DNA from 2 places in the Clostridium sp. RTP31139st1_H3_RTP31139_211217 genome. Region 1 is predicted to be linked to the other one. Evidence: a T-box and tRNA genes for the amino acid it is inferred to sense, from the RefSeq annotation. Region 1 holds a T-box; the other holds one or more tRNA genes.
What was found. A T-box is a leader RNA that pairs with one kind of tRNA and senses whether it is charged. The one in region 1 lies ahead of pheS (phenylalanine--tRNA ligase subunit alpha), so its partner is inferred to be a tRNA-Phe.
Positions count from the first base shown of each region.

Region 1 (19,236 bases):
ATATTTCTCCACCAAAATCACTTCTCCAACTGGCATCATGTATGCCAATATTACAATTAAAAGGCATCCAGTACTTAACATCTGAACTATAATTGCTTCCTTTTAATGTTGCATTTTTTTGTTTATAATTTAAAATATAAGTTCCCTGTGGTGTTCCATTACCTCTACTTACATTACCAGTTACAACATCCCCCTGAACTATTAACTTGCCATCTTTATAGAACCATAAACTTTGTGTAGTTAAATTTATTTCAACATAAGTGTTTCCAATATCATCATCCCTTGTTCCAAGGGCAGTTTGTGTGTAAATAGGTTCTTTCTTTATTTCTTCTCCATTTTTTATATTTTCAATTAAAGCCTCTTTTTCTTTTGATTTATTAATCTTCCATCCATAATTACCACCTACTACATTTATGGTTTTTCCAGTACTAGATTTAAAACTACGTGTTTTACCATATGTATCATATTTTTTACTCAATTCATTTAAATATTCCTTAACTGCTTCCTCGTTAACAGATATATTCATTGATGAATCTACATCCAACCAAGTATTAATAATACTTCCATCTAAAATCTCTATTTCATTATCAAAGATATAGTATATTTTTGAATTTACATATTTATTTAATTCATTTTGAGCTTGGATTACTTTTTCACTCGTAGACGTAAACTTAGGATTTTCATATGCATTTATTTCATCTAAATTAATACTTCTTTCACCTAATATTATGGAGTTTAATACATAAGCATAAAGCAATTCCTTATTTACCTTATTACCATATACCTCTTTAATAATTTTATATTCTCCATTTTCATATTTGAAACATGCATCTAATGGTTCAATAATATTTTCATTATTAAAACATCCTAACTTTTCTAATTCTTCTAATAATAATTCTCTATCAAAAGAATAAACCTCATTAATTATATATTTATTATTTGAAAAAATATTTATTAACCAAAGTGCTGGATTTTGCCTGTCTTTTATCTCCTGTGCTTCATTACTTCCTTCATATTTAAAATTTATATTACTCCCTTCTATTGATTCCGTGATATTATCTCTTTCTTCTAATTTAATAACATAATTATAAGATTCTTTTAATAATAAATCATTTGCCTCATCAACAGTCTTGCATGAAACATTAATTCCATTTATATAAGTTCCAAAATAATAATGTTTATCAAAATAAATTGACATTAACACATAGATACCTAAAATCATTACTATAATTAATGACACTAAATAAACTTTCCCCTTAACCTTTTCATCTTGCATTTGCTCTCACATTCTCCTATATTATTGCTTGTACATTCTATTATTATGTAATTACTTAGTAATTTAAAACAAATATTACTAAATAAAAAAAATCATGATGAAGAGGTATTCTCGTATCATGATTTCTTTATACTTACATTAGCGGAGCTATCAGTTTTAAAACTCTTCCACAAATTTTAAAAATCACATTAATATCTTTATATTCTTTTATAGTTATTTCTTTACATTTATTTAAAGTTTTTATAAAATATTCTTCTATACTTTTAATTACTTTATTCTTATAAATAAAAGTAGCACATTCAAAATGAAGATATAAACTTCTAAAGTCTAAGTTTATAGTTCCTACAACAACTTTTTCATCATCACTAGAAAATAATTTTGCGTGAACAAATCCAGGAGTATATTCATATATCCTTACCCCAGCCTGTAATAATTCACTATAATAGGTTTTAGCCAACATAAATGCTGATAGTTTATCTGGTTTACTAGGTAATATAATTTTTATATCAATTCCTCTTTTTGCAGCATATGTTAATGCAGTCATCATCTCATTATCTATAATTAAATAAGGTGCCATTATATGAACATATTTTTTCGCTGTATTTAATATATCTAAATATACACTTTCCCCAGCATTTTCACTATCTAAAGGACTATCCCCATAAGGCATTATATATCCATCAGCTTTATTTTTTTCACTTTCATTATCAACATATATATATTTATAAAAGTCATCATGACTCTTTTCATCAATATCCCACATTTGTAAAAACATTAACGTGAAACTTTTTACTGCATTACCTGAAAGTTTAACTGCAACATCTTTCCAATGCCCAAACCTTTCATATCTATTTATATATTCGTCTCCAATATTAATTCCCCCATTAAAAGCAACCTTCCCATCAATAACAAGAATTTTTCTATGATCTCTGTTATTTTGAGATGTAGATAATGCTGGCTTAACTGGAGAAAACATCTTGCATTTGATTCCTTTATCGATTAGTTTTTTTGGATAATTATACGGCAATAAGGATAATGAGCACATACCATCATACATTACCCTTACCTCTACACCTTCTTTAACCTTTCTCTCTAATATTTCTAATATAGAATTCCACATAAACCCTTTTTCAATTATAAAATATTCCATAAAAATAAATTTTTTAGCCTTTTCTAACTCAATAATCATATCCTTAAATTTATCTTCACCTAATGGAAAATATTTCACTACTGTATTATTATAAATAGGATATTTCCCTATACTAATCATATATCTTGCTAAATTAGCTACTTGCATATCTTCTCTTTTTAACTCATTAATAACATTTTCATCTTGTGATAAAAATTTTTGTGTTTCATCAATAACCTCCGATAATCTATTATTTATTAATTTACCACCTATTTGAAATTCAACAAACATATAAAACAAAGCTCCGAATATAGGAAAAACTAATATCGGTATCATCCACGCCAGTTTAAAATAAGGATTACCTTTTTTGTTCATAATATAAATTACTAATATAGTAGTGATAATATTGAAAATTGTATATATATGCATATCCTTTGCTTAGCCAATTAAATGCACTAATTAATATATAAATCTGTATCGCAAGTAAAAATATTATAATAAAAGTTCTCCCATAAATAATATGAAATACCCTTTTCTTATTACTTTTCATACTATCCCCCTAAACTATTTATCAATCTTACCTTAGTAATTTGAATATGAAAAAAGCAGTAAATTTATACTACATTTACTGCTTTCATAAAAAACTAAATTAAATTATCATTACTTAATAAATTATATAATGTTGGTTCAAAACTAAATGTATTCATTAAGTTTTGAACTTCAACTAATGATTTTTCTTTTTTCTCTTTAGATATATTAGCTTTAGATGCTCTTATTAATATATTTTTAGGAGAATGTGCAATATCAATAAATTCTAAAAGCTGTGTTTTATACCCGGCGCACTCTAATAAATTCGCTCTTACGCTATCTGTCATTAATGCGGCAACTCTTTCTTGAACTATTCCATATTTAGTTAATATTGAAAGTTCCTCTGCTTTCATTTGTGCATTAAACTCATGCTGACAGCATGGAACTGAAAATATCATTTTACTATTCCATTTTATTGCATTATACAACGCATAATCAGTTGCAGTATCACAAGCATGTAAAGTAATAACCATATCAACCTTATTATTATATTTAAATCCGTTAATATCTCCTAATTCAAAATGTAAGTTATCATAATTATATCTCTTAGCTATTTCATTGCATTTTTTAATTACATCTTCTTTTAAATCTAATCCAATCATCTTAACATTTATATTTTTAATTTTCACAAAATAATAATACAATACAAAAGTTAAATAAGATTTACCACATCCAAAATCTAAAATTGTTAATTCTTTATAATCATTTTTTTTAATTTCATCATCAATTATTTCAATAAATCTATTAATTTGTTTATATTTATCATACTTAGAATTAACTACTTTACCTTCTTTAGTAAATACCCCTAAATCTATAAGTGGTTCAATAATCATACCTTCTTTTAATATATAATTCTTTTCCTTGTTATGTCCTTTTGTAATAATTTTAGAATTATCATTTTTCTTTTTACCTAAAAATATCTTTCCCTTTTTAGATATCTTTAAATCGAAAGTTTCACTGCTAGACCAAGCTGTCATTTGTTTATATTTACCGTCTATTATTTCATATACTTTTTCATTTATTTCATCAATTTTTATATTTTCATGAAATACTTGTTTATCCGTAAATTTCTCTATTTGATAAAATTTATTCTTATTATTCTCTTTTAAACTTATATTAACTTTGTTATATTTTTCATCCTTTTTCACTTTATTACTTATTACTATTTTTATAACTTCTTTTTCAAATACTTCATCTAATGTTTTCTTTAATTCTTCCATTTACATCTCACCTTATTATGTATAATATATAGTTATTTTAATTCATATAATAGTATTTTACCAGTACTATTTATACTTATATAAAGAAAAATAGCCAGTATATATTTTAAATATACTAGCTATTTTTTATTTTAATAATTTTCTTTTATATTTTGAGCCTTATTACTTTTTCTATGCTTACATCCACAGTTATTTGCCTTTTTTTCTTTTTCTTGTTGACTACTACAACAGCAATCATGATTTTCACTCATAGTTTTATCCTCCAATATAAAAATATGATTTGTAATATTAATAAATACTACAATATTATTTTCTTCACATTTAAATATATAATCCTATGAAATTTAAGTGCTCATTTCCATTTTTAGTTTAATATTTTTTTATAATTTCATTTTTAATTGCAGTATACACATTATAATATAAAGAACCCTGCTGCTATAATTAAGTATACTGCAACTAATTGAGCTCCTTCTAGCCAATTTGACTCTCCATCTCCAGCAACTTTATTAGCTATTAATACCGTTACAATTAATGCTATTAATTCAAATTGATTAAATATTATAGTCATAGGTGTAAATAATAAACTTAAAAATACAAGAATAGGAGCAACAAATAATATTATTTGCAAACTTGAACCTATTGCTATTTCTATTGCCACATCCATTTTATTTTTTAGTGCCATAGAAATTGCTGTAGTATGCTCAGCTGCATTACCTATAATTGGTATTAAAATTATTCCAACAAAAGTTTCACTTAAACCAAGCTTTGTTGTGATTCCTTCTACTCCATCTACTAAAAATTCACTTTCTATAGCAATAAATATAGTTGATACTACTAAAATTACAATTGCTTTTGTTAAAGACCATTTTGCCTTTTCATCTTCATTTTCGTATTTAACTGCATAAAGTTCTTTATGAGTAAAAAAGGAAAAAATTAAGCTAAAAATATATAATATAAACATTATAATAGAAACTGCTAAACTTAATCCTTCATACTTTGTATTTAATAAATCATTAGAAAAAGTATGTGTAAATACAGCAGGTATACATAGTCCAATAACTGCAAACAAAAGCATGCTAGAAGTAACATCAACTACATTTTTATTAAACTTTTGAGTTTTATGTTTTATTCCTCCACATAACATACTTGCTCCTAATACTAATAGGATATTTCCTATAATTGATCCAGATATTGAAGACTTCACGACTTCAAATAATCCCTGCTTTAGAGCAAAAAAAGAAATTATTAATTCTGTAGCATTACCAAAGGTAGCATTTAAAAATCCTCCTATTTTAGGGCCAGAGTAAAAAGAAATTTCCTCTGTTCCTTCTCCCATTAATCCAGCTAGAGGAATAATAGAAAGAGCTGCTAAGATAAACATCACTGCTGATGAAAAGTGCATAAACTTACCTATAATGCTAATTGGAATAAATATCAGCATAAATTTTAAAAATTTCATATATTTCACATCCACTTCATATCTATATATGTTGTATTTTCTCCATTTACTCCAATAATTATTATAAAAATAAACTATACTAAAAAAATAATCTCATAAACTCAATAATGAAGTATCTTACTTAGCTTTAATTAGTGCGTATAAAAGGAATTTTCCTAAGTTAACTTAATTAAATTAAAGCTTTAAATTTAAACTAGCTACTTTAAAGTATTTTAATATAATTCACATTAAAATCTATTTTATATTTAATCCCAATAATCTGCTTAAGTCTAAAGCTTGCATTGTTGTAACAGTTGCTCCATATACATTAGGTATATTTACATCAATTCCTGAAATCTCACATGTAGTTAAGTCCATTTTTCCTAAAAATGTATTATTAAAAAATCCATTAGTTAAATCACAGTTTTCAAATACTGTTTTATCAAATTTAACATCTTGTAATACAGCTTCTGTCATATTACTTTCTATAAAGTTGACATTATTTATTTTACTAAACGAAAAGTTAGAGTATTTTCCTAAGATATTTTCAAATAAAACATTTTTTAAATTACATTCATCAAATCTAGCTCCAACAAGCTTACAATTTATGAACTGTGTTCTATGTATACTTCCTCCAACAAATGAAACATTAGATAAGTCACAATTTTTAAATACTGTATCTATTATATCAACTCTTTCAAAACTGCAATCTATAAAAGTAATGTTATTAAAAATACAACTATCTACAGTTATTCCTACATCATTTTTACTTTCAATATCAGTATTTTCTATAAGCTTATTTTGAATTTTTTCATTATAAATAAACTCTTCTCTTAAATCTATAATTTCCTCTACTTCATCTATGAACTTTGGATTTTGTATCTTAATTAACTTTGGCATAAAATTCTCTCCTCATCTATCCAACATAATAATTATTATATATTATATTAGACATATTTAACATATAATAATTACTAACTAACTTAATAAAAATTCACAAATAAAAACTCTTATTTCTATTTGTGAATTCTACATTTAACTATTTACTTTTTCCATACTCCTTGTTGCAACTAAATCAATTCCGGTATTTAGTATATTTTTTATAATAATATCTCCACACTTAATGGGAGCCTTAACAGTAATGCTATTAATTACCTTCATAACTTCAAAGTTTAATTTCTTTGGTATTCCACTCTTAGTTTTTACTGGTAATACTGTAAAAGCTGCTCCTTTAATTTTTACTGTAGAAGTAATAACTCTGACTGGATTAATAACCTCATTTAATCCATATACTTCTCCCCTTTTGCAAGTATTTCCATTGACTTTTTTATTTTCAATATCAACACTTAAATGACATCCCATAGGACAACATATACATATTAATTCTTTATTCATTTTATTCACCATCCTCTAAAGAAACTACTAAATCTCCTTTTACTTTTTCTATAATTGATTTACTTATAATTACTTTTTCCATTTCTGAAGGTGCTAAATGTTTTCTATTAAATTGTGCAATTACAGTTTCATCACATTTTACAACTATCTTTTTATTATGATAAATATTATCTACTCTCATTAACATTGTAAGATTATCTTCTATTGCTTGAATATTTATCTTTTGAGGAATGACATATTTTATACTTTTTCCATTTTTAACATGCAAATAATTAGAATAATCTAATTCATTTCTTAAATATTTAGCAACACTTCTTCCAGCTCTCTTAGCTTCTTCTGTAACAAAATCAACTAAATCATGTACATGAAGAACATTACCACATGCAAAAACACCCCTTATTGAAGTTTCCATACTTTCGCTTACAATTAAACCATTTGTTCTTATATCTTTATCTATGCCAGCTTTTGTAGAAAGTTCGTTTTCTGGAATTAATCCAACAGATAATAATAAAGTATCTACATCAAATTCAATTTCAGTCCCTTTTATAATTTTTCCTTTTTTATCAACTTTAGCTATTATAACTTTTTCCAATCTATCTCTTCCTATGATATCTGTTACAGTATGTGACAAATATAATGGTATATTATAATCATTTAAACATTGAACTATATTTCTATTCAATCCATTAGAATATGGCATTAATTCAATAACCCCTTTTACCTTTGCTCCTTCTAATGTCATTCTCCTTGCCATTATAAGTCCTATATCACCTGAACCTAAAATCAAAACTTCTTTACCCGGCATATATCCTTCCATGTTTATATACCTTTGAGCAGCCCCTGCTGTTAGTACTCCTGATGGTCTATCTCCTGGAATTGCAATTGCTCCTCTAGTTCTTTCTCTACATCCCATTGATAATATTATTGATTTAGCCTTAAGTATCATATATCCATCAATAGTATTTACAACATGTACATTTTTTTCATTATCTATTTCTAAAACCATAGTATCTAATTTTACTTCAATATCTGTAGCATTAATCATATCAATAAATCTTTCAGCATATTCAGGTCCTGTTAATTCTTCTTTAAATGTATGTAGCCCAAAGCCATTGTGAATACATTGATTTAAAATTCCACCTAATTCTTTATCTCTTTCTATTATTAATATTTTTTCTACTCCTTGCTTTTTAGCTTCATAAGCTGAGGCTAATCCTGCAGGTCCCCCACCTATTACAATCAAATCATAACACATTATATATCCCCCTACTTTGTTCTACCAAATAATATAGTTGAACCATCTTTTTCTAGTAATATATCTTCCATTTTTAACTTTAGCTCTTTAGCTATAATTTCTTGAACTCTTGGTCCACAAAAACCACCCTGACATCTCCCCATTCCAGGTCTACATCTTCTTTTAACCCCATCTAAAGTAATACTTCCAAATGATCTGTTAATTGCATCTACAATTTCACCTTCTGTAATACCTTCGCATCTACAAATTATTCTTCCATACCTACTATCCTTTTGAATTAATTCTTTCTTTTTATCAACTGATAATTCCATAAAATTTATTATTTCCCTATTTCTATTAAAATTATCTTTTTTATTAAGTTTCAATCCTGCATCTGCTAATATGTTAATCATATCTTCTGCAATAGCTGGTGCTGAAGTTAAACCCGGTGATTTTATACCAGCAACATCAATAAATCCTCTTACCTCTTTATCTTCGCCTATAATGAAATCATCTTTATCACTTACTGCCCTAAGTCCTGCAAAAGTTCTTATACACTTTCTAAAGTCTAACTTCGAGCATGTATGTGTTGCACTTTCCCTTATATTTTCTAATCCTTCATTTGTAGTTTTTAATGATTCCTTATCATTAATATCACTAGCATTAGGTCCAATTAACAAATTACCATGAACAGTTGGTGTTATGAGAATACCTTTTCCTAACTTTGATGGACAAGGAAATACTGTATGATTTACAAAATTACCTACGTCCTTATCCATTACATAATATTCACCTTTCCTTGGTTTAATTTTGAATTTTTCCTTACAAATCATATTATGAATTTTATCAGCATATACTCCTGCAGCATTAATAACATATTTACTTTTATATTCCTTATTATCTTTAGTTTTGATAATAAATACTCCATTCTTAGTTATTGAAACAACTTCACTGTTTAAGATAACTTCACCACCATTTTGAACAGCATTTTCCATTAATGCTATCGTATATTCAAATGGTCCTATTATTCCACCAGTTGGTGCAAACAAAGCACCTTTAACCTCACTATTAATATTGGGTTCCATTTTTAGTGTTTCTTCTTTATTTAATATTTTTAATCCCTTTACTCCATTTTTTTCTCCATTTTTGAAGAGGGTGTTTATTGTTATTAAATCATCATTATTAAAAGCTAATACTAGTGAACCATTTCTCTTAAATGGCACATGCAATTCTTTGCAAATTTTGTCAAACATTTTATTTCCTTTTACATTATACTTAGCCATTAATGTTCCTTCTTTGGGATCATACCCAGCATGAACAATTGCAGAATTTGCTTTTGATGTCCCCATTGAAACATCATTTTCTTTTTCAATTACAATGACATTCAAATTATATTTCGTTAATTCTCTAAATATAGATGCACCAATTACTCCTGCACCTATTATTGCAACATCATACATAAACTTCACCTCTTATTTTTTTACTTTGAAAAGTAATTTTTATACATTATAATATGAGTTCATTTTTATATTTCATTCTTATTACACTACTAAAAAAAGCCAAGCCAAAAACAAGGAAATTAATCCTCTGTTTTTGTGCTTGACTCTATTTCTCATACACCCATATTTAATATATATACATTATAACACAACTACCATATTTTGCAAATTACTCTTCCCAATTCATAGACCTTTTGACTGACTTTTTCCATCCACTATATAATTTTTCTTTTTTTTCTTCAGCTAATTTAGGATTATACGATTCACTAGCATACCATCCTTGTGCTATTTCCTCAGTACTTTCAAAATATCCAACTGCAAGTCCAGCTAAATAAGCTGCACCTAAAGCTGTTGTTTCTGTAATTATCGGCTTACAAACCTTAATATTTGATATATCAGACTGAAATTGCATTAAAAATTTATTTTTACTAGCACCTCCATCAACCTTTAACACATTTATTTTATATCCAGTGTCCTCTTCCATAGCATCTAATAAATCTCTAACTTGATATGCAATTGCTTCTAAAGCTGCTCTTATAATATGATTTTTATTTGCCCCTCTAGTTAATCCAAAAATAGAACCTCTTGCATACATATCCCAATACGGTGCACCTAGCCCTACAAAAGCTGGAACAATATAAACGCCACCATTATCTTTGACCTTTTGAGCAAAATACTCTGAATCCTTTGCATCTGTAATTAATTCCATTTCATCTCTTAACCATTGAATTATTGCACCACCCATAAAAACAGATCCCTCTAATGCATATTGTATCTTTCCATTTAATCCTATAGCTATTGTTGTAATTAATCCATGCTTGCTTTCTATTAATTTCTCACCTGTATTCATTAATAAGAAACAACCAGTTCCATATGTGTTTTTTGCATCACCTTTATTAAATGCTGCTTGCCCAAAAAGTGCTGCTTGCTGATCCCCAGCAATCCCAGCTATTGGAACCTGAACATTTCCTTTTCCACCTAAGTTGGCGTATCCATAAATTTCTGATGAGTTTTTAACTTCTGGCATCATAGATAATGGTATATTTAATTTATTTAAAATATTTTTATCCCACTGTAATGTCTTAATATTAAATAACATAGTTCTTGATGCATTTGTATAATCAGTTGCATGAATCTTACCATTAGTAAGCTTCCAAAGTAACCAAGAATCTACAGTACCAAAAATCAATCTCCCTGATTCAGCTTTCTTTCTTGCATCTTTAACATTATCTAATATCCATTTTATTTTTGTACCTGAAAAATAGGCATCAATTAATAATCCTGTATTTTCTTTAATATATTTATCAAAACCTTCTTTTTTTAATTCTTCACATATATCAGCTGTTCTCCTACATTGCCAAACAATTGCATTATAAATTGGCTCTCCAGTTACTTTATCCCATACAATAGTTGTTTCCCTTTGATTTGTAATTCCTATAGCCGCTATTTCTTCAGGTTCTATATTAGTCTTAGCTAAAACTTCTTGAAGAACACAATATTGAGATGACCATATTTCCATAGGATTATGTTCAACCCATCCTTCTTTTGGATATATTTGATTAAATTCTTTTTGTGCAACTCCATAAATATTTTGTTCCCTATCAAATATAATTGCCCTAGAACTAGTAGTTCCTTGGTCTAATGACAATATATATTTCTTCATAATTAATCACTCCTATATTACTTAATTAAACTTTCCAAATACTATTCTTGCTACTTGATACACTTGTTGCACCTGCACTTAGTGCTGATATAACATCTTCTTTATTATCAATTAGCCCTCCAACAACAATAGGTTTATTAGTACAATTTTCTATTTTCTTTATTACCTTTGGTATAACACCTGGTAATATTTCAATAGCATCACATTCCGAAATAATATGACTTTTGCTATTATTAAGTGAAATTGTATCAAAAATAAAAAACCTTTGAATTGCAATCAAGCCATGTAGCTTTGCAGATTTAATTACATTTGCTTTTGTACTTATTATTCCATTAAAATAAGTATTATTTTTTATAAACTTAATTGAAACTTCCTTACTAGAAAGTCCTTCAACTAAATCAATATGTAAAATACCAATTTTATTTTTATCTCTAATTTTTTTACTTATTTCACTTACTGATAATATATCTCCAAATAATATAAATATTATATTTATATTTGATTCTAATGCCTCTTGAAGTGAATCAAAATCCTTAACTGCTGCTATAATAGGATTTTCATTCAATAATTCATTCATTCTCATAAATTTTTCCTTAACCTTATAATTAAATTGTTTACATGGTAATAATAACATATGTTTTACTATTCATAAAGATATTATAAACCTTATTGTTAATAAAAAAAGATTATATTTCTCATTATCATTAACATTTAGTAATTCTAATAAAAAATATAATCCTATCTTACTAATTATTTAGGTACGCTCAAATTCTTTAAATTTAAATCTAAAACATTTATTCCAAACTCTAATGATCCATTTTTAGTATTTAAAGTATTTATATCTAATTTATCAAGTTTTATTCCATAAGTATCTGTACAATAAGCTTGTACTATTTTTTCTATATCAATTGTAAGCACTTTATTTTTTAAAGTCATTCCTTCAATATCATTTATAGATTTTGTTAGTAATGCAATCGAACCTTTAACTAATGGATTACTTGATGTTTTATTAGAAATTTTAAATTCATTAATGGTAATATATATGACATTATTTTTAAAACTGCTAATACTCATAATTCCATTGAAATCAACATTTAATCCCATTAACTTATAAATTCCACTTATCTTTATTTGATCACCTAATTCTAATGATTTAACTATAGTTTTATCTTGAAGTGATATTAACTTTAATATATCATCTTTTGACAAGTTTAAAATCAAATTTTGTAACTTCATCTTCTACCTAACCCTTTATATAAATTTATTATTCATTGAATTATATTCTTATAGCCAAATTAAATTCCTAAAATTTTGTTAATCAAGTATTAACATACACATCTTTTAATTACAAAAATAAAATAATATATATACTATTTTCTTCCTTATTAAGAGGAGATGGTAAATTGAAAAACTTTAAAAGCATAAATTTAGAAGATAAAGATTTATTTGAGAAATATTTGTGCAAAATAGATAATAAATCTTATGAATATTCTTTTGTAACACTTTATTTATGGAAAGATTTTTGCAAAACACAATATTCTATCATAAATGATTGCTTAATAATAAAAAAGGAAACAGAAGATGGAACTTTTTTTATGATGCCTATTGGCTATGATAAAAATAAATTAGAAGACTTAATATTAACTTTAAAAAGCTTAAGCCCAACCGACACTATTTATCTATTTGGGGATATTGAAGATAATTTTATTAATGTCCTAAAAAAATATACAAGTTTTCCTTTCAAAACAATCCAAAACAGAGACAACTTTGAATATGTATATTCAACTGATGAATTGTTAAATTTGTCTGGGAAAAAGTATCATCAAAAGAAAAATCACTATAATTCATTTATAAAATCTTATAATTATATTATAAAATCGATAGATGATGAAAAAATCATTCAAGATTGTTTAGCTTTAATAGAAAAGTGGCATGAAAACAAATATAAGCTTTGTGAAGAATTACGTTGTGAAACAGTAGAAATAACTAATTTACTTCATAACCTAAACTATTTAAATTTAAAAAGTATTGCAGTTTATGTAAATAATAATCTTGTTGGATTTTCAATTGGTGAAATATTAAATGATACAGCCATCATCCACATTGAACGTTGTGATATAAATTATAAAGGCATATATGCATTTATAAACAGAGAATTTATAAATAAGAATTTTAAAAATACGAAATATATTAATAGGGAAGAAGATTGTGGTTGTCCTGGATTAAGAAAGTCAAAACTTTCATATTATCCTCTATATCTATTAAAAAAATCATTAATAATAATTTAAAGGAAGCTGAAAATTCAGCTTCCTTTTTATACTTTAATAATTATCTTAAAACAGCACCTAATTTATGCTCTAATGCTTTAAGAATTTTATCATGAACTTTAGCTATATCTTTATCCTCTAAAGTTTTCTTTTCATCTCTATATGCAATTGCATAAGCTATTGATTTTTTACCTTCTGGAATTTGTGCTCCCTTATAGATATCGAATAATTGAACTTTTTCTACTAAGTTTCCACCAGCTTTTCTTATAGTTTCTTCTATTTCAGCAACTAATATAGAATCATCACATAATAAAGCTATATCTCTTGTAACTGCTGGGAATTTTGGAAGTGCCTTATATGATTTATTCATATTTGAAGCTTCAAATAAAGCATCTAAATCAAGCTCTGCAACATAACAATCAACATCTATTCCATAGTTTTCAATTACATCTGGATGAACTTCTCCAAATACACCTGCTTTTTTATTTCTTGCCATAAGTGCAGCTGTTTTACCTGGATGATAGCTTGGGTTTTCGCTTTCTCTAACATATTTAGCCTTAGCTATTCCTAATCCATCAACTACATTTTCAACTATTCCCTTAAGATCTAAATAATCACAATTACCATAAATACCAATAGTTAAAATATTCTTTTCAGTTGGTAATTTAGTTTCATCTTCATTTGGAATATAAGTTCTTCCAATTTCAAATAATCTTACATAGTCATTGTTTCTTGAATAGTTTCTTCCTAAAGATTCCATAATTGAAGGTAAAGTAGTTGTTCTCATAACACTATAATCTTCACCTAATGGATTCTTGATTTTAACTACATTTCTTAATTCACTATCTGCAGGTATATTTACTTTATCAAATACCTTAGGAGATACAAATGAATAACTAATAGATTGATTGATACCACTACCAACCATTATTTCAATTACCTTATCATTTAATAATTCATTTTTATGCTTTGGTTCTCTTTCAGTTGAAACTTTAAATATAGTTGTAGGAATCTTATCATATCCATAAATTCTTGCAACTTCTTCAGCAATGTCTTCTTTTATAGCAATATCTATTCTAAATGTTGGAATAGTTATTACTAAATCATCACCATTTAATTCCGTCTTTAAATCTAAAGAATCTAAAGCTTCTTTCATTTCTTCTTTAGAAATTTCTGTTCCTAGGAATTTGTTTATCCAATTAGAATCTACAGTTATAGAACCTTCTTCCTTAACATTATTATAAACGTCAATAGTTCCTTCCATAACTTCACCACAGCCTAATTCACAAATTAATGCACATGCTCTATCTATTGCAAGTTTAGCTAAATTTGGATCTATATCTTTATCAAATCTTGAAGAACTTTCTGATCTTAAATTTAACTTTTTAGAGCTAACTCTTATGTTAGTTCCTTCAAAGTTTGCAGATTCAAATATTACTTCTGTAGTATCATCTTGAATTTCTGAATTTAATCCACCCATTATTCCAGCTACAGCCACAGACTTAGAACCATCTTTAATCATTAAGATACTTGAATCTAATTCTCTTTCTATTTCATCTAATGTTGTAAACTTTTCTCCGTCTAAAGCTCTTTCAACAACTATTGTTTTACTTTCTATTTGTCTTGCATCAAATGCATGCATTGGTTGACCTAGCTCTAACATAACAAAGTTAGTTATATCAACTATATTGTTTATAGGTCTAACACCTGCTTCTAAAAGTCTTTCTTGCATCCATCCTGGTGATGGTTCAACTTTAACATTTTTTACACCTTTAGCCATGTATCTTCTACATAATTCATCTCTAACTTCTACTTTTAGTTCATCATTAATATTAGCTGAACATTTAGCTTCATAATTAAAGTTTGGCATTTTATACGATGTTCTTAAAGTTGCAGCAGTTTCTCTTGCCATACCAATCATACTTAAGCAATCTGGTCTATTAGAAGTTATTTCAAAATCTAATATAGCCTTATTTAACCCTAAGTATTCTTTTATATCCATTCCTAATGGAGCATCAGCAGGTAAAATCATTAATCCATGAACCGGTTCATCTCCAGCTATTCCAAGTTCTTCTTCAGAACAGAACATACCGTTAGATACTACCCCTCTCATTTTACCTTTTTTAATTTCAGTTCCATCAGCTAAAATTGACTTATGTAGAGCAACTGGTACTATGTCTTGCTCCTTCATATTAGTAGCAGCTGTAACTATTTGTATTTCCTCATCTGCTCCTATATTAACTTGACAAATATTTAATCTATCAGCATCTGGGTGCTTTTCTATTTTTGTAATTTTACCTGTAACAACATTTTTTATGTTATCCCCTTGTATTATAACCTCTTCTAAAGCTGAGCCTGAAAGAGTTAATTTATCTCCTAATGTATGTGGATCTACGTTAACTTCAGCGTAGTCCTTTAACCAATTATATGGTACTTTCATATTACTTTACCTCCTAATTAAAATTGATTTAAAAATCTCATATCACTTTCGTATAATGCTCTTATATCATCAATTCCATACTTAAGCATAACCATTCTATCTACACCAAATCCAAAAGCAAATCCACTATATACTTCAGGATCAATTCCACAGTTTCTTAAAACGTTAGGGTGAACCATTCCACAACCTAAAATTTCAATCCATCCGCTTCCTTTACAAACTCTACATCCTTTTCCTTCACAAACGAAACAAGTTGCATCCATTTCAGCTGATGGTTCAGTAAATGGGAAGTGATGTGGTCTAAACTTAGTTACAACCTTATCCCCAAACATCTTTTTAGCAAATAACTCTAAAGTTCCTTTTAAATCTGCAAAAGTAACTCCCTTATCAATTACTAAACCTTCCATTTGGTAGAATATTGGTGAATGTGTAGCATCTACAGCATCTGATCTATATACCTTCCCTGGAGATATCATCTTTATAGGTGGCTCTTGATTTTCCATTGTTCTAATTTGAATTGGTGAAGTTTGAGTTCTTAAAACTATATTATCATTAATATAGAAAGTATCTTGTTCACTTCTTGCTGGATGATCCTTTGGTATGTTTAAAGCTTCAAAATTATAATGATCAAGCTCAACTTCTGGACCATCTTCTATACTGAATCCCATTGAAATAAATATTTCTTTCATTCTTTCTAATGTTAAATCAAGAGGATGTCTCTTTCCTATAACTTGCTTCTTCCCTGGAAGAGATATATCAATTACTTCACTTGCAAGTTTAGCATTTTTTTCTTTAGTTTTGATTGCAGTTCCAACCTCTTCTAATTTTGCTTCAACTTCACTTTTAGCCTCATTAACTAATTTACCAACTATTGGTCTTTCTTCTGGTGTTAATGAACCCATACCTCTTAATATTGTAGTAAGCTCACCTTTTTTACCAAGGTATTTAACTCTTATTTCTTCTAATGCTCCGCTATTTTCAGCAGCAGATATTTCATTAAAAGCAGCTTCTTTAATTGCTAATAATTTTTCTTGCATTGTTTGTTCTCCCTTCTTACTTTAATAAAATTTTAATGGGCGTATTTATTTTTAATATCTTCATTTATTTATAAAAACTTAAATACTTTTATAAATTTTCCCATAAAAAAAGGATACCCTGCCCCACAAAGGGACGGAATATCCGCGTTACCACCCTAATTGATATGAAAAATAATTTCATATCCATCTTAATTAAATAACGGCTTCAACCGCTAACTACTACTATTACTTCACAGTTAGGACTCCTGAGGGAACTTCAATAAGAGTCCATGTAAAAAGACTTGCAGTCTATGATCTTTTCTCCCTGAACACTTTCTCAAATTTACTTTCTCATTCACAGTCTTTAAATATTTATTTACAATTTATTATACAAATAACCAAGATTTTTTTCAATACCCAGTTTTAAATTAATTTTTACAAAGTTTTTGTCTTACTTTTTCGAATAAAATAATTGAAGTTGCAACTCCTACATTTAAAGATTCTGCTCCACCAGGCATTGGAATCTTAACTTTTTTATCAGCCAAGTCAAATATTTCATCACTTATCCCGTTACCTTCATTTCCAACTGATAAAATTACTTTTCCACTTAAATCTTCATCAAAAAAGTTTTTTGATTCTTCTAGTGATGTTGCCACTAAACTAAAACCTTCATCTTTAAGATTCTTTAAAAAGCTTAAATCATTATCGTAAATAATAGGTACATAAAATATCGAACCCATAGTAGATCTTATTGTCTTATCGTTATATATATCTACAGTCCCTTTTGTTAATATTATTGCATTAACTCCTGCAGCATGCGCTGTTCTAATAATAGTTCCTAAATTTCCTGGGTCTTGAACCTTATCACATAATAAATAAAAATCACCCTTTATATCTTTAATAGAATTATTTATATTTACTACTGCTATAATTCCCTGAGTATTTTCTGTAGAAACTAATTGTGTAAATAATTCATTTTTTAATTCATATATCTTAATATTATCCACATATTCTTGTAAATAATCATTTATTTTATCTTTACCATGTTCATTTACAATTAAATACTCAATACTACATTTAGCTTTAAATGCTTCTTGAACTAATCTAAATCCCTCTATTATATATTTATTTTCTTTAGTTCTATATTTCCTTTCTTTTAACTTTCTTGTATTCTTAAATAATGCATTGTCTTTACTTTCAATAACTACCAACATTACACCTCTTATTTTCTCTTTACTAACATATCTTCTAAATTGCTTAAATCATCCGCTGATCCTATTGCTACTATAATATCATCAGATGATAATACCTCTTCTGCTTTTGGTGAAATATCAATATTTTCACCTTTCTTTATAGCCATAATATTTATTCCATAGCTACTTCTAAGTTTTAACTCTTTTAAAGTTTTACCATCCCATTCATTTAGTACTCTTAATTCCATAATACTATAATCTGGAGATAATTCTATAAAATCTAAAATACTTGCTGATACTAAGTTATGAGCAACTCTTACTCCCATATCTTTTTCAGGTAATACTACTCTATCAGCTCCAATTTTATATAATACTTTTGCATGTAAGTCACTTTGACCTTTTGCAATTATATATTTTACACCCAGTTCCTTAACTAATAAAGTAATCATTACGCTAGCTTGAATATTTGATCCAATAGTTACTACAGCAACATCAAAGTTTCTTAATCCTAATGTTCTTAATGCATTTTCATCAGTTGCATCCATTTGTACTGCATGTGTAACACTATCTGATATTTCTTGTACTGAATCTTCATCCATATCAATTGCTAAAACATCATGTCCTAGTGAATATAAAGTTTTAGCAACTGATTCTCCAAATCTACCTAATCCTATAACTACAAATTGTTTAGTATTTGCCATCTTTATTCCCCTAACCTATTAAAATTTTTCCTTCTGGATATTTAATACCAGAGTTTACCTTTTTCTTTGTTATAGATAATACAACTGTTAAAGGACCCACTCTTCCTAAATACATCATCATTATTATTAGAACTCTTCCTACACTACTTAATTCTGGTGTCAAACCTAAAGTTAAAC
Region 1 is NZ_JBCOAB010000008.1:81,018-100,253, forward strand. It holds gene ABUA17_RS05510 (L,D-transpeptidase family protein) at 1-1,276, opposite strand, end outside; gene cls (cardiolipin synthase) at 1,410-2,834, opposite strand; gene ABUA17_RS05520 (class I SAM-dependent methyltransferase) at 3,050-4,213, opposite strand; gene cax (calcium/proton exchanger) at 4,626-5,672, opposite strand; gene ABUA17_RS05530 (pentapeptide repeat-containing protein) at 5,907-6,551, opposite strand; gene ABUA17_RS05535 (DUF1667 domain-containing protein) at 6,687-7,046, opposite strand; gene ABUA17_RS05540 (NAD(P)/FAD-dependent oxidoreductase) at 7,048-8,301, opposite strand; gene ABUA17_RS05545 (NAD(P)/FAD-dependent oxidoreductase) at 8,313-9,740, opposite strand; gene glpK (glycerol kinase GlpK) at 9,949-11,442, opposite strand; gene ABUA17_RS05555 (glycerol-3-phosphate responsive antiterminator) at 11,468-12,025, opposite strand; gene ABUA17_RS05560 (hypothetical protein) at 12,193-12,678, opposite strand; gene ABUA17_RS05565 (DUF2156 domain-containing protein) at 12,846-13,730, shown strand; gene pheT (phenylalanine--tRNA ligase subunit beta) at 13,771-16,149, opposite strand; gene pheS (phenylalanine--tRNA ligase subunit alpha) at 16,167-17,186, opposite strand; T-box leader at 17,313-17,533, opposite strand; gene ABUA17_RS05580 (TrmH family RNA methyltransferase) at 17,594-18,376, opposite strand; gene ABUA17_RS05585 (potassium channel family protein) at 18,388-19,059, opposite strand; gene ABUA17_RS05590 (TrkH family potassium uptake protein) at 19,070-19,236, opposite strand, start outside.

Region 2 (6,734 bases), on a different contig from region 1:
TAATTTTATGTCAACAACTTTTTTTTCAAAAGTTTTTTTGACATTTATCATCGATATGATAAGTATCATTCGCTTCTGCAATCAACTCATTTGTTTGATTTGTCATCAGCGACGTGTTTTATCTTAACACTATTTATTTATTATAATTTTCATTTTTTCATTATTTTATTCAAATAATTCTAATTTTATATGCTTTTTCTTTCTTTTTCTTTATTTTTCTACTATTGATATACTAGGTAACGTTTGTGCTATAATTATCTAAAATTTATAACTTATTGATTAAAATATACTTACATAGAGGTGATTAAAATGAAACAAATATTAAAAAATGATTGGAATGAACTTTTAAAAGATGAATTTTCAAAAGAATATTATTTAACTTTGAGAGAATTTTTAAAAAATGAATATAATACAAAAACAATATATCCTGATAAATATGATATATTTAATGCCTTACATTATACTTCTTATGAAGATGTGAAAGTTGTTATTCTAGGTCAAGATCCCTATCATGGACCTAATCAAGCCCATGGATTAAGTTTTTCTGTAAATCCAGGTGTAAGAATCCCTCCCTCATTATTAAATATATATAAAGAACTTAACTCAGATTTAGGATGCTATATTCCTAATAATGGCTATTTAAAAAAATGGGCTGATCAAGGCGTACTTTTATTAAATACTTCACTTACAGTAAGAGCTGGAGAGGCTAATTCTCATAAAAATAAAGGTTGGGAAATTTTCACGGATAAAATAATATCTTTAGTTAATGAAAAAGATGATCCTGTTGTTTTTTTACTATGGGGAAATAATGCTATTAGTAAGAAAAAATTAATAACTAATGATAAACATCTAATTCTCTCTTCAGTACACCCTAGCCCATTATCTGCCTCAAGAGGTTTCTTTGGAAGTAAACCATTTTCAAAAATTAATCAATTTCTTATATCTGTTAATAAAAAACCTATTGATTGGCAAATAGAAAATATATAAATAAAAAGTTAGATCATTTTTATAATGAATCTAACTTTTTCATCTTAATCTATTTCAGCAACTTTGTTTTTTATGTGACTTTGCTTTTCTATAATAAGAATATACAAATGATAATATAATACCAATAACTCCACCTGCTGCAAATCCAAGTATTATATCTTGTAGTAGCATTCCAATAATTGTTCCTATACCAACTCCACTTGCTATTCCTTTAGTTAAATATTCATAATCCTTATCTGAAAGCATTATCTTTTCTACCATCTGCATATCCTCCTTATTCTTTATAATTAAATTATATAATTAAATTATTAAATATATCTTAATTTAAACTTAACAATAAATGAATTTACTATAAATTTATTTTACTCTTTATAACATTTTATGTAAAGAGTTATTTTATACTTTTTATAGCATTCTACAAAAACTTATTAAATAATTAATTATATCCTTTTATTTTTGTATTTATTCTTAAATTTATGAGAATAAAAAAAAAGCAACTTACTATATTAGTAAGTTACTTACCTGGTGGCTCGACCAGGAATCGAACCAGGGACACGAGGATTTTCAGTCCTCTGCTCTACCGACTGAGCTATCGAGCCTTAACAACTTTAATATACAATATTTTTTATATTATGTCAAATACTTTTTACTAAATAAACTATAAGTATATTTTTTAGTAGTAATTTTTTATAACCCTCTAAATATAAATATATTATATAACAATTATTCTGGAGGTAACTTTGAAATACATTATATTTTTAGTATTAATATTAATTATTATATTTATGTATTTTTATTATGAAAATAAGCTAAATGTAGCCAAAGATCGGATACGAAGAACTACTTCTCAATTTAATAGTATTAGAAATGAATATAGAAATTCTATTGCAAAAACAAAATATCTCGATGTTCAATTTATTCGACCATCAATAACAACCGCAATAGCAAATAATGAATCTATTATATTTCTAGCACCAACCACTGATTCACCAAAACTTAAAACATTGAATGTTAAGATGGAGGTTAAAATATTGGATAGTGCCATTGTAAGCAACGAAACTTGGTTTTATGTAAGTTTACCTATTGATACTCCTTATAACTGTCGCGGGTGGATTAATAAAAATGATTTTTCTTTTATTTGCCCTACATCTCAAGACATATCAACTAATTTCAAATAATAAAAAGTCTATGTAATTTAAAAGCTATTAATAGTCATTCATTACATAGACTCTTATTATATATTACATAATTAAACTTATAATAAATCTAATAATCGGCACTCTCAACATAAATATTAAATAAAGTATTATAATAAAGCTAAACTGAATATTAAATATTTTCTCATCACTATTGCAATATCTTACACTCATCTCTTCTTTATCTATTATTCCTCTTCTAATATTCAAATCTGCTAATTTTTTAAGTATAAAAAAAGCTACTATTCCAAAAGCTAATGCTATTACACCATATGTGCCAGCCATTGCTAATTTTTCTCCAATCGGTAAACTTTTTATACTTATTTCTGAAGCTTGTTCCATTACTGAATCACTTTGTGGAAATAAGCTTATTACTTTTTGTATAGTTATTGACGTTCCGTTAATCAAAAAATGAATTAATGAAGAAGCAAATATTGTATTTGTTATTCTAACAACTAAAGCTAGCACAACACCTAAAACTGTTGCATATAAAAACTGTTGTGGATCTAAATGCATTATTCCAAATAATAATCCTGTTATCATTGAAGACAAATATATATTTTTATTTTTATATCCCGATAATACTACTCCACGTATAGTTATTTCTTCCGTTATCGCAGGTAACACTGCTACTAAAAGCAACAAGATAATATACGGTGAATTAACTATTTCTGTCATAAAGTTACCTATTTCATTTTCAAAAAAGAATTGTGATATTAAAGAAAAAAATGTCATTATAGGTTGGCATACAAATGCAAGCAATATAATTAAAAGTGCATCTTTAAAATATAGCTTGTTTAATTTTAATACATCCTTTGGTGATTGCTTAGTAACTATTAAATATATTATCGCTGGAACGATAAATGTAATTGTATGACTTATAAAAAGCATTAACCTAACATCTGTTATATTGAATAAACTGAATATTTTTGATACAGGCAAAAACAGCTGTAATAATATAATTATTAAAAAGTATGTATTGGCCCTAGCAACCTTTTTCATAAATTTCTCCTTTTACTAAAAATTTTATTTACTTAATGTATATTAAATTTAAATGATGACAATAATATAAATGAAGTTTTAAACTTCATAGTTAATCGCCTCTCCCCCATTTTATTTATATACAAAAATAATCCCTTTAATGTATTAGATAATATTATTGGGATTATTTTTCGTTATCTAAATTATCTATAATTATTATCTTTAAGTTCTTTTATCATCATATTAATTGCATAATTTGTGGCTAAATTTCTTATTTCATTTCTATTTCCATCAAAATTACATTTATCAACTTTTGTCTTTCCATTCAAATGTACAGCTATATAAACTAAACCTACAGGTTTTTCTTTAGTTCCACCACCTGGACCAGCTATCCCAGTTGTTGCAATTGATGCATTTGATGAACTTTCCTTAGCAATCCCTTCAGCCATCTCTCTTGCTGTTTCTTCACTTACTGCACCATATTTCTCTAAAGTATCCTTTTTTACTCCAAGCCTTTTAATTTTTGCTTCATTTGAATAAGTAACTGCCCCTTCTAAGAATGAACTAGATATTCCTGCATATGATATTAATTTTGCTGCAACTAATCCACCAGTACAAGATTCTGCTGTAGATATAGTTAAATTATTATTACATAAAATATTTCCTATAATATTTTCTATAGAACTTTCATTATTACCCTGTATATTCATTTAACTCACCTCAAAATAATTTCTAACTACAATTATAAACCATTATTTTCTACATTTACATAAATATTTTTTAAATAAAAATCTCTAAAGCTAAGCACTTTAGAGATTTTTACTTATATTTATTGGCACTAATATAATAATCCCCTAAATTATTTATTCCCTCTTCTAATATAGAAAAATTACTTTCTTTTAACATGGAGGTAATAATATTTACATGTTGCCTATTTGACTGATCTACTGTTATAGTAAAATTATCATTTTTATCTACTATCCCCATATAATCATAGATATCACTATATTCACTAAGTCCTAGTTTCCCTCTAATATCCATTTTATAGTCTGGCATTGCTTTACCCTCCTATTACTTCTCTCATACCCCATATTATTATATATAATATCTCTTAACTGTCCTTATTTTATGCATCTTTTATCAATTTTATTCTACATATTTTATTTTTTATAAAAATAAGCCATATCGATTTTGATATGGCCTATAAATATTTTCTTTTGCTATGCTTCTGCCCTCATTTTTTTTGTTTCATCTAAAATCTTATTTACCTCATTTGCAGGTACTTCATCATATCTTAAAAATTCACTTGTAAAGACTCCTCTTGCTTGTGTCATAGATCTTAAGTCTGTTGCATAAGTAAACATTTCGCTCATAGGTACTTCTGCATATATTTTTTGTGCTCTTCCTTCTGGTTCCATTCCTATTACTCTACCTCTTCTCTTATTAATATCTCCCATTACATCTCCCATATAATTATCAGGTACTAATATTTGAACACTCATAATTGGCTCAAGTAAAATAGGTTGAGCTGCTTCTAATCCCTTTTTATATGCTATTGATGCCGCTACCTTAAATGCCATCTCTGAAGAATCAACTGGATGATAAGAACCATCATATAATGTTGCCTTAAGTCCTATTACTGGATATCCAGCTAAAACCCCATTAGATATACAATCTCTTAATCCCTTTTCAACTGCAGGTATAAAGTTTCTAGGAACAGCTCCTCCTACCACCTTATCTACAAATTCTAAATCTAATTCCCCATCTTGTCTTGGTTCAAATTTAATCTTTACATCACCATATTGCCCATGTCCACCTGATTGTTTCTTATGTTTTCCTTGTACATCTGAACTACCTTTAATAGTTTCTCTATAAGGTACCTTTGGTTCTTGTAATACTACATCTGCCCCAAATTTACTCTTAATTCTATTAGCTATTACTTCAAGGTGTGTTTCTCCTAATCCCCAAATTATAGTTTCTGCATTTTCAACATCTCGTTCAACCTTAAATACAGGATCTTCTTCCATCAACTTTGATAATGATAGAGATATCTTCTCTTCATCTCCCTTAGACTTTGGTAATATAGCCATAGGCATTACTGCATTCGGTAAGTTAATTTTATCATACATAATTTTTAACTTATCACTACATAATGTATCTCCAGTTGCTGTATATTGTAATTTTGCTACTGCCCCTATATCTCCAGCTGAAATAACTTGTGTAGGAATTTGATTTTTACCTTTCATAAAGAATAAATGGTTTAGTTTTTCCTGCTTATCTTTATTAGTATTTAATGCAGTCATTTCTCCACTTATCTTTCCAGTCATTACTCTAAACAATGATATTTTGCCTACAAATGGATCAGCAATAGTCTTAAAAACAAAAGCAGAAAATGGTTTATCATCATCAATATTTATGAAAACCTCTTCATCGTTACTTAAATTAATTGCCTTTTGTGGAAGTGAGTGCTCTGGTGATGGAAAACATTTAATTATACTATTAATCATTGATTTAATCCCAATCATCTTTATAGCGCTACCACATAAAACTGGTGCTATATCACCATTAGCACAACCCTTTATTAATCCATTATATATATCTTCATCACATAATTCACCATCATTTAAATACTTATCTAATAGTTCTTCATCTGTTTCAGCAACAGCTTCCATTACCATTTGCTTGCATTCTTCAACTTTATCTTTTAAATCCTCTGGAATTTCTGAAGTCTCCATTTTTGAAGTTTTAGCATTATATACTAATGCTGTCTTTGAAATTACATTTATAATTCCATTAAAATCACTTTCTTTTCCTATTGGATATTGAATAGGAACAACACTAGTTCCAAACATTTCTTTCATTTGATCTAAAACTTTATCAAAATTAGCATTTTCTCTATCCATCTTATTAACAAAAAATGCTCTTGGCAATTTAATCTTTTCACAATAGTCCCATGCTTTTTCAGTACCTACTTGAATACCAGATGCTGCACATACTACGATAGTTGCTATATCAACAGCTCTCATTCCTTGAGCCATTTCTCCCTGAAAATCAAAGTATCCTGGCATATCAACTATATTAATCTTAACGTTACTGTCTTCAAATGAAGCCACTGATGTAGATAATGATATTTTTCTTTTTTTCTCTTCTTGTTCATAATCCATTACAGTAGTACCATCTTCAACTTTTCCAAGTCTATCTATATTATTTGTATAAAATAATAATGATTCGGCTAGAGATGTCTTTCCTGTTGCTCCATGTCCTATTAATCCTACATTCCTAAGGTTTTTATAATTATATTCTTTCATAATTTATTGATAATACTATAATGTAGTATTATCCCTCACCCACCTTTCTTTATATAGATTGATTAATTGTCACTTTTATTGTCTATTATTATTTAAAGTTATACTTAATCTTTATGAATTTAATCAACTAAATAGTACATATTTCATATTCTTCTATTCTCTTTAAGCTTCTAGCAATTACTTAAAATTATTATAGTAACTTTTAAATTTGACATATTAACATATTTTTTCTTATTGTTATCTATATTTAGTTAAATAGGTG
Region 2 is NZ_JBCOAB010000081.1:96-6,829, forward strand. It holds gene ABUA17_RS18035 (uracil-DNA glycosylase) at 310-987, shown strand; gene ABUA17_RS18040 (hypothetical protein) at 1,042-1,248, opposite strand; tRNA gene ABUA17_RS18045 (tRNA-Phe) at 1,511-1,586, opposite strand; gene ABUA17_RS18050 (SH3 domain-containing protein) at 1,728-2,165, shown strand; gene ABUA17_RS18055 (CPBP family intramembrane glutamic endopeptidase) at 2,229-3,185, opposite strand; gene ABUA17_RS18060 (CinA family protein) at 3,368-3,874, opposite strand; gene ABUA17_RS18065 (hypothetical protein) at 3,984-4,220, opposite strand; gene fusA (elongation factor G) at 4,385-6,472, opposite strand.
Region 2: it has a tRNA-Phe gene. The T-box ahead of pheS (phenylalanine--tRNA ligase subunit alpha) is inferred to sense a tRNA for this amino acid. The anticodon was not compared.